One region of the Peribacillus sp. NPDC006672 genome, then DNA from elsewhere that is predicted to be linked to it. Evidence: riboswitches for the same ligand, from Rfam matches in the RefSeq annotation. Region 1 holds a riboswitch; each other region holds the start of a gene.

Region 1 (3,286 bases):
TCGATCAAGCTTCGTAATGAGTTAAATCGTTTCCGCTGTTCAATGGGGATTAATTTTGTTATATAAGTCCTTGATGTCGTTACAAACATGGCCTCTGCCATATTGATCACGAAGACAAGGGAATAGATGACCCAAATAGAAGAAGCCAATGGCAGCAAAGCTATCAATACCGCACGAAATAGATCAAGTGCGATCATTAGATTACGCTTATTGATCCGGTCGATCACGCTGCCTGCCCAAACATTCGTAAATATGGCAGCCATCGGTTTAACGATATAAAGTCCAGCAACCGCCAAGGCTGAGCCAGTCATATCCAGCACGATTAAATTAAGTGCAATGAAATAAACCCAAGCGCCGAAGTTGGAAATCCCAATCCCGCACAATAGAATGGAAGGATATTTCCAAGATACTAATGAATTTCTGAACATCAACGCTTCTCCTCCTTAGAAAGAAAATATAAAAATAATAAAAAATCCCATCCCCAAGAAATGCGTCTTGGGGACGGGATCAAGAGAACGGTGCCACATTAATATGTCACCATTATTAATCTTAGGCCGTATTGCATTAACAACATGCAATGACTATGCACTATAATGGGCGCTCCCTTCACTTCCTATACTCGGAGGCGCTTCAATACATACCCGTTACTCCTTTCCAGTTTACGGAGCTCACCGGAAAGTTGCATTTCATTTACTTTTTTCTTCATCGTAACCACATTTCCCCTAAATTTTAACATTGATGGTTTGATTTTGTAAACGTTATAATTTTCAAAGCAAAAAAACTCATTCAAAATTAAATGAGTTTGAAAGCAAAACAAGATATGAATTTTTCGCTCAGCGTTCCCGGAAAAGACACAGGAATGACATAATTGAATACCGCTAATGAATGTTTGGATTCAGTTGATTTACTTTAGGGAAAACAATTTTAAAAACGGATTCTTTTTCTTATCCGTAATCCTTAACTCATTCATTATGATTTGGTCCTCATGATCGGCTATCCATTTCCTTAGTGCATCTTTATCCTGGCATTGTGTTAAATATGTCTGGCCACCCTTGCCTGTAGCGTTAATAACATATCTATTGAACGTCTTCTCCATAATTGCCCGCCTTTTTTATAAAATGTCTGAAACCTTTAAATTTTGAATCCAATGACTTTTTCTTTATCTTTATGCTTTTCAAAAGAAAAATAATTTATATATATATATTAATAACATTGATTGGCAATGACCTGTTCAGCTTGAAAGTGTTGAATAAAGTACACCGACACTGTTATCATAATCGGATTAATCGAACCTATCATAATGTGCTAACTAATATTTGTCAATACGTTTTTTCAATGTAAATAAAACATAAATTTTCAGTTTTGTTAAAGAAATATTTTTTTACAATTTAGGGGTTTACAACTGCTAAATGATGGGAGTAGAATACGTTTATCAATTTAATACATTTCGGCCTAAACTCAAGGGAATTGAGTACGGAGGACCCAATCATTTGGGGTTAATTCTGCCTTGCAGAAGGGATGAGATCAGCTCTTTCGCCATCCTACCCGTCAGCTAACTTCGTCGGCTAAAGCGAAGGAGGTCATAAGACCGCCTATTTCAGGAGCTTATTTTTGCACGCTTTTTGTGACAAAATAGCTGTTCGATGTTTTCGCAGGTCTTTTTATTATGCTTAAAAAAGATTCGTTAAAAGGATTAATGGTTAAGATACAGTTTTACACATGTCATTTTTAGGTAGGGATGATCAATTGATAAAAGCAAAAAATATGTTCGATCCGCCAAAAATCCTTGTACTCGGATTTGCCACCCTGATACTTATTGGGGCCTATTTGCTGACCCTGCCGATTTCCACTGAAAATGGAAATGGTCTTGCTTTTCTGGATGCTTTATTCACCTCAACCTCCGCTACATGTGTAACAGGGCTTGTCGTAGTGGATACGGGAACGACTTTCACCACCTTTGGTGAATTGGTCATCTTAACACTGATTCAGATAGGCGGCTTAGGATTCATGTCATTTGCTACGTTTTTCTTTTTTCTTTTAGGCAAAAGGATTTCCTTAAAAGGCAGGTTACTCTTGCAGGAATCCTTAAATAATCTATCCATGGCAGGTATAGTCAAGTTAGTAAAACGGCTTTTAATTTTCACGTCCATCATTGAAGGCATGGGTGCCCTTATCTTATCGATTCGCTTTTCTTTTGACATGCCAATCGGCAAAGCGATCTATTACGGGGTTTTTCATTCCATATCGAATTTCAATAATGCCGGATTTGATTTAATGGGAGAATTCAAGAGTTTGACCCCTTATGTATCGGATCCATTCGTAACCCTTACGGTCGCCTTTCTGATCACGTTTGGCGGAATAGGTTTTATCGTGATGAATGAACTATACGAATATCGTGATACCCATCGTTTATCCATACATACGAAGGTTGTTCTGATGACTAGCTTGACACTTACAATCGCCGGCGCAATTTTAATCTTTTTATTCGAGTTCGGTAATGCCAAGACATTGCAGCCTTTATCTTTCATGGGTAAAACGTTATCGTCTCTATTTCAATCGGTTACACCAAGAACGGCAGGCTCCAATACGCTGAATATCCCTGATTTGACTCACCCCACAGTACTGCTCATCATTTTCTTGATGTTCGTTGGGGCGTCACCCGGATCGACTGGCGGCGGGATTAAAACAACCACATTTGCGACGCTTATCGGAACGGTCTGGTCACAGATTAAAGGAAAGGATGATGTGGTATTTTTCCGGCACCGCATTGTAAGTGAAACCATCTTTAAAGCATTATCCGTTACATTCATTGGAGTATTCATCGTTTCAACCATCACCATTCTGCTGACCATCACTGAAAGCGGCAGTGATTTCTTGATGGTTTTATTTGAAGCCACTTCCGCTTTCGCCACCGTGGGACTTTCAATGGGTTTAACCCCCGAATTATCACCCGTTGGCCGGATGCTCATCATTTTCACGATGTTTGCAGGCCGGGTGGGTCCTTTGACTTTTGCCTTTGCTATCGCAATGAGGCGTAAGCCAGATCCGTTCCGTCGTCCAAAAGGGAAAATCATGATTGGTTAATCATAAATGAAGGAGTGTAAAAGATGGGAAAACGACAATATGCCGTGATTGGTTTAGGAAGATTCGGAACGAGCGTGGCACATAGATTATATTCGGCCGGCCAAGAGGTATTGGGTATTGATATCAGCGGGGAAAGAGTCGAGAATGCGGAACTGAGCGTTACCCATGCAGTCATTGCGGATACCACTGAAGAAGAGACATT
Region 2 (3,286 bases), on a different contig from region 1:
ATGGCATTACTTCCTTTTCAGTCACACCGATCCGGCTTGTATTATGGCTAGGATGTCTTTCCTTTTTCATTAGCTTACTTTTTGGTTCATACTTTTTATGGTTAAAGTTTTATGGGCAGACCGAAACTGGTTGGACCTCATTAATTACCTCCATATGGTTGATCGGCGGACTTCAGTTGATTGCTGTCGGCTTGATTGGGGAATATATCGGTAAAATCTATAATGAATCTAAACGCCGGCCTAAATATATTGTGGATCTGGATTTATTTAATCCGCTCGATTTAAAAAAACGGGAGCAACTAGATAATGAACGGACAAGTATTGAAAAACTATCTAAAACACACTAACTCCTTTATCCGCTTTTTATTGGTTGGAATAGTCAATACAGGGGTTGGACTTTCCATCATGCTTTTTCTCATGAATGTTCTTGAATTATCTTACTGGCTCTCGACCTTTTTCGGCAATGGTACGGGAGCAGTAACGAGTTTTCTGTTGAACAGGACTTTTACTTTTAGAAGCGATATAGATTGGCGGAGAGGGGCTGCCCGTTTCTTTTGCGTCATCCTTATTTGTTATTCCGCCGCATATTCTTTAGGCCAAGCCATCGCAAAATCCTTGGAAGGATCCGTTCATTTTTCCATACAGCAAAATGTGGCTGTACTTATTGGAACAATCTTTTATACAGTACTGAACTATATTGGCCAGAAATACTTTGTCTTTAAAAAAAGCAATTTAGGAACAATTCAAGAAGGAAGGAACTAATTAGAATCAAAGAATGCCCCTTTTAAAATGGATGGAAATCAAAGTGGATTCCGAGAAGCGAATTTTTGATTTTCAGCACGGAGTTTATTGTAAACCTATCGAATGGGGGCAGATCCGTTTAATAAGAAAGGTGAACCGTTGATAAATTAGAGATTTAAACAGTTTCGTAATTCGGTAATCTTTTCCTCAAGTATCACCGTTTTGTTCATGGATTTCTTAATAATTGATTGGGAAGTTTCTCTTTTTTAAACAAGTTATTCACCTTTTTCCTACCTTCGAATCATGCGCTTGGATCACTTATGTTATTTACGTCAGAACAAAGCCTCACTTACAATAAATGAAAATTTTACTGTGCAAAATTTTTATTTACTTTTCCATTTCACGGGAGTATGATAATCAACAGTTTCGTATTTCTAAATCGCTTAAACCTTATGGTACGGGGGACCCGTTATTGGGATTATTTATAATCCAAGGGGTGAATCCTTTCAAGGTAGGGCTACTCTTAGGTCCGAATCCGACAGCTAACCTCGTAAGCGTTATATGAGAAGGAAGGTGGAGCTTGTTAGACAAAAAAATGGATGTCTACAGGTCTATTTAGTTATGACTTGTAGGCATTTTTCCGTTTTTCTGGTTTTTACTATAGCTGTGTAACATAAACTTATAACTTAAAAATGGTGGTGGATTCTTATGTTATCTTCTATAAAGAGGTTTTTGATAGGAAGACCTTTAAAATCAAATGCACTAGGTGATCAAAAGCTTAACAAAACAAAGGCTTTGGCGATATTATCTTCTGATGCTTTGTCCTCGGTTGCTTATGGACCGGAGCAAATATTGATCGTTCTGATCACGGTCGGTGCTGCCGCATTCTGGTATTCCATACCCATCGCCATCGGAGTTTTGTTACTGTTGGCTGCTTTGATCTTGTCCTATAGACAAATCATTTTTGCTTATCCCCATGGCGGGGGAGCCTATGTGGTTTCAAAAAACAATTTAGGTATCAATCCAGGGTTGATAGCTGGAGGATCCTTATTGGTCGATTATATATTAACTGTAGCTGTAAGTGTTTCTGCAGGTACGGATGCCATCACGTCCGCTTTTCCCAGCCTTCATTCATATAATGTAGTCATAGCCATCATTTTTGTATTTTTGCTTACCATCCTTAATCTAAGAGGGGTTACGGAGTCGGCCTCTGTTTTGGCCTATCCGGTTTATCTATTCGTTTTAGCATTGTTCATCTTGATTGGTGTAGGAATTTACAAGATCCTGACGGGAGGAGTTTCACCGGAATTACACGCGCCAATCGGGACTCCAGTAGCGGGCATCAGTTTATTCATACTGCTAAGAGCATTTGCATCAGGAAGCTCCGCGTTGACAGGAGTCGAAGCGATTTCCAATGCAATTCCAAACTTTAAAGATCCAGCCCCGAATAATGCTGCAAAAACTTTAATAGCTATGGGTTCCTTACTGGCTGTATTATTTACGGGAATCGTATTCTTAGCTTACTATTTAAGCATTGTTCCTAGCGCAAAGGTGACGGTCGTCTCGCAGATTGCTGAAGTAATCTTTGGTCGGAATTTCATGTATTTCTTCATTCAAGGTACGACTGCATTGATCCTGATACTTGCTGCCAATACTGGCTATTCCGCTTTCCCCTTGCTTGCGGTGAATCTTGCAAAAGATAAATTCATACCAAGGGCGTTTACGATTAGAGGGGACAGATTAGGATATTCCAATGGAATTATCATACTAGGACTTGCATCCATCATCTTAATAGTCGCATTTGGGGGACATACAGAAAATCTTATTCCACTTTATGCGGTAGGGGTATTTATTCCATTTACGTTTTCCCAGACCGGGATGATTGTCAAATGGATTCGCGAAAAGCCAAAAGGCTGGGTCATGAAATTAACCATTAATACAATTGGTGCCACTATTAGTTTTATCGTCACGATGATATTCTTTTTAACCAAATTTACTCACGTTTGGCCTGTTTTGATTTTTTTACCTATCATCATATTAATTTTTCATCGAATTAGGAAGCATTATGAAGCAGTTGGTGACCAGCTAAGGATTACAACTTGTGAGCCCATCTTGCCAATAGAAGGTAATATCATTATTGTGCCTGTGGCTGGTATAACTCATGTGGTTGAGAACTCTTTAAATTATGCTAAATCTCTATCAGCACATCAGGTCATTGCCGTTTATGTTGCTTTTGAAAGAGAAGATGAAAAGAAATTTGAAGAAAAATGGAAAAAGTGGCAGCCAGATGTTAGACTCGTCACACTTAACTCTTATTATAGAAGTATCATTCAGCCATTAACTAAATTTGTGGATACAGTTGAACATAAGGCGAGTGAATCCAACTATAGAGTTACAGTGATCATCCCGCAATTCATTCCGAAGAAGGCCTGGCACAATATTCTTCATAACCAATCAAGTTTACTGATCCGCGCCTACTTACTTTATAGAAGAAATGTAGTTGTTGCGACAGTGCCCTATCATTTGAAAAAGTAATTTCCATTAT
Region 3 (3,286 bases), on a different contig from region 1:
GCAAGAACTCGAAAAAAACAGTTTGAATGAAAAAGTAAAAATGCTTGATGCTAAATTAAATTCAATTGAGGAGAAGGCTAGAGCGATTGTGACGACGAGTGAAGCTGATGGTGTAGTTAAAAATATCAATAAAAACCTGAATAACCCGATTATATCCATCGTTTCAACAAACATGGGAATTGAAGGTGATTTCTCTGAAGAAGAGATGAAAAAGGCTGAAGTGGGCATGACTATAAAAGCAAGTTCCTCTGATTTAAAAAAGGCATTGAAAGGAACGATAGGCCGTATCAATTCCTATCCAGCAGAAGAGCCTTCACTAAAAAAGGATAACAGATTTCCATTTCAGGCTTTAATTGAACCGGAGGGTGAAGAAACCGAATCTTTGTTGGTGGGATCTAAAGTCAACCTTACTGTAATAACCAATGAGAAAGCCGGTGTACCCTCCATTCCCATAGAGGCAGTACATTACCAAAAAAATCCGTATGTCTACAAATTGACTAAAAAAGGCTATGTCGATAAACACTACATTACAAAAGGGCTTAAAGCAGAAGGTAAGCAAGAACTCATAAAGGGACCGTCGGTAGGTGATGTCATCCTGCTAGAACCGAATAGGGTAGTGAAGAACCATTCCTATTTTATTACTCCAATTCAATTTGAAAAAGTGAAAACTAAAACTTATAAAAAATTCACCTCTAGGGAAAAAGTAAGGTATCTATTACTTGGCATTTTGGAAAAATAACTGCTTCTTTCTTAAAGAAAGGGGATGTCAAATTAGTTATTATTTATATATCCATATAGCTTAAATGAGTAAAAATCGGGAAGTGTAATAATAGGTACAATCGTCACGAATACAGAATATTCAGACATGTTTAAAGATTTTTTCTAAAATGGACGAGAATAATTATTTACAGATTAACCTTTTTAGTATAATATTTTATTATAAGTTAACTCGCTTAATCTTATTCCAAGAACGGGGGACCCAATTTTGTGGATTTTAATCCACTAGGGGTGAATTCAGAAATGAAAGGGCAATTTGTGTTTCCAATTCCTAACCCGACAGCTAACCTCGTCAGCGTCTTTAAGGGAACATGTGTGAATATTCACGCCAATAAGAAATCGACACATGAAGTGTCTTTTTTTTCGGCGTAAAGACAGAGTTTTTCAAAAAAAGAAAAATTACTTTCTTTCTATTAGTATCTTGTTTCCCTTACCGAGACAAAATGTTTTTGCATCAAAGACTTTATGGAAGGTGAGGAAAGTATATGAAGAAGTTCAAATTAAGTTTAGCAAGCCAAATTTTCATTGGTTTAATTCTAGGGATTATCGTTGGTGCCATTTTTTATGGTAATGAGACGGCCCAAAGCTTTTTACAGCCATTCGGAGACATTTTCCTACGAATGATTAAAATGATTGTTGTACCAATCATTGTATCGAGCCTTATCGTTGCAGTTGCGGGTGTAGGTGATTTAAAAGCGGTAGGTAAACTAGGAGCTAAATCACTATCATACTTTGTGGTGGTAACTATGATTGCGATTGCTGTTGGTTTAATTTCCGCTAATATCATCCAGCCTGGTGCTGGTGTAAATATGAATAAGCTGGAACAGACTGATATCTCCTCTTATGTTGATACAGCAGAAACTAAGCAGCATGAATCGTTTGTAGATACACTCGTTCACATTGTACCATCCAATCCAGTTCAAGCTATGGTACAAGGCGATATGTTAGCGATCATTTTCTTCTCCGTATTATTTGGACTTAGTATTGCCGCTATCGGTGAAAAAGGTAAACCAGTATTCCGTTTCTTCCAAGGTACAGCAGAAGGAATGTTCTACCTAACTAATATGATCATGAAATTTGCTCCTATTGGAGTATTTGCCCTAATCGGTGTGACCATCTCCAAGTTCGGTTTGGAATCTTTAATTCCGTTAGGAAAGTTAGCGCTTTCTGTATACGGAACAATGATTTTCTTTGTAATTGTCGTTCTGGGTCTTATCGCAAAATTTGTAGGATTCAATATCTTTACATTGATTAAACTTCTAAAAGAAGAATTGATACTTGCGTTCTCTACAGCGAGTTCAGAAGCGGTTCTTCCGAAACTTATGGAAAAAATGGAAAAAGCGGGATGTCCGAAACATATAGCTACATTTGTTATTCCGACTGGATACTCTTTTAACCTTGATGGTTCAACATTATACCAAGCGTTGGCAGCTATCTTCATCGCTCAAATGTACGGAATCGATTTAAGTGCTTATGAGCAAATTACGCTAATGCTAGTGTTAATGATCACGTCTAAGGGTATTGCGGGTGTACCAGGGGTATCCTTCGTAGTTCTTTTAGCGACATTAGGAACAGTTGGTATTCCTATTGAAGGTTTGGCATTTATTGCCGGTATCGACCGTATTCTTGATATGGGACGTACAGTAGTAAACGTTATCGGTAATTCACTTGCAGCAATCGTCATCTCTAAATGGGAAGGTCAATTCAACCCTCCTTCCGATAAAGAATTAGAACAAGTATCTTAATACAAAAAATCCAGAGTGATATATCACTCTGGATTTTTTTGTGTTTGAAAAATGTATCCTTATTTTTGAACGATCCAGCAGCTGCAATCCGAAGAGAAAGCGTTGACATCATCGCTTTCATGGAATAATTCACTTCGGTAAAAGCTCTCGATGACTGAAAACCCTGTTTGTGGTTTATTGAAAGAAAGGTTCGTTGCATTGCCAAGGATAAAGGGGATATCCAGGTTATATTCTTGCGATATTTTTTCTTGAATCATGGCAGTAGTTAAATCTAATCACGCTCCACTTTGAAGTCCTTTTTTATACAATGCGAAGGCAGTTTGCTCCACATCCGATATCAAGGATCGTATCATCCTGAAATAAGTTTTTTTCTAATTCTGATTGCCACAAGTTGCCTCATGAAAAGAATTAATGATAAAACCTTTTCAATTTTATCCGTCGTCAATTCCTCCAACTCTTTGTTTTTCACTATTATTAAAAATTGTCGTGTTCGTTCCTTAACCTTATAGGTAATTATAGAGTTCAGGTATTCACATTATTTACACGATTCAGATGATGAATAATATTCCGGGTTATATAACTTACTTGAATACCCAAAAGTTTGATAAAATAACATTATTGATTGAGAGCTCGGAGGGGATCAGGTTATGAAGAATGATAACAATGATATCTTATATATGCATATGCAGGCTTCCGAACGGTTTGTCATTTTTAATGGACTCAATTTTCGCGAATTTGTCTATTCTTTGCCATATACCTTGGAT

What was found. Region 1 has a riboswitch for cyclic di-AMP ahead of ACQKKK_RS21375 (TrkH family potassium uptake protein). Riboswitches for the same ligand answer to the same signal wherever they lie in the genome.
Region 2: another riboswitch for cyclic di-AMP. It lies ahead of ACQKKK_RS17730 (APC family permease); the one in region 1 lies ahead of ACQKKK_RS21375 (TrkH family potassium uptake protein).
Region 3: another riboswitch for cyclic di-AMP. It lies ahead of ACQKKK_RS25580 (cation:dicarboxylate symporter family transporter); the one in region 1 lies ahead of ACQKKK_RS21375 (TrkH family potassium uptake protein).

What each region holds. Positions count from the first base shown of each region.
Region 1 is NZ_JBNNOR010000016.1:61,593-64,878, forward strand. Features, by position in the region: gene ACQKKK_RS21365 (MFS transporter) at 1-428, opposite strand, end outside; gene ACQKKK_RS21370 (hypothetical protein) at 905-1,096, opposite strand; cyclic di-AMP (ydaO/yuaA leader) riboswitch at 1,440-1,582, shown strand; gene ACQKKK_RS21375 (TrkH family potassium uptake protein) at 1,765-3,084, shown strand; gene ACQKKK_RS21380 (potassium channel family protein) at 3,108-3,286, shown strand, end outside.
Region 2 is NZ_JBNNOR010000010.1:169,255-172,540, forward strand. Features, by position in the region: gene ACQKKK_RS17720 (glycosyltransferase family 2 protein) at 1-347, shown strand, start outside; gene ACQKKK_RS17725 (GtrA family protein) at 307-762, shown strand; cyclic di-AMP (ydaO/yuaA leader) riboswitch at 1,172-1,314, shown strand; gene ACQKKK_RS17730 (APC family permease) at 1,450-3,276, shown strand.
Region 3 is NZ_JBNNOR010000031.1:7,859-11,144, forward strand. Features, by position in the region: gene ACQKKK_RS25575 (efflux RND transporter periplasmic adaptor subunit) at 1-739, shown strand, start outside; cyclic di-AMP (ydaO/yuaA leader) riboswitch at 941-1,090, shown strand; gene ACQKKK_RS25580 (cation:dicarboxylate symporter family transporter) at 1,263-2,522, shown strand; gene ACQKKK_RS25585 (hypothetical protein) at 3,170-3,286, shown strand, end outside.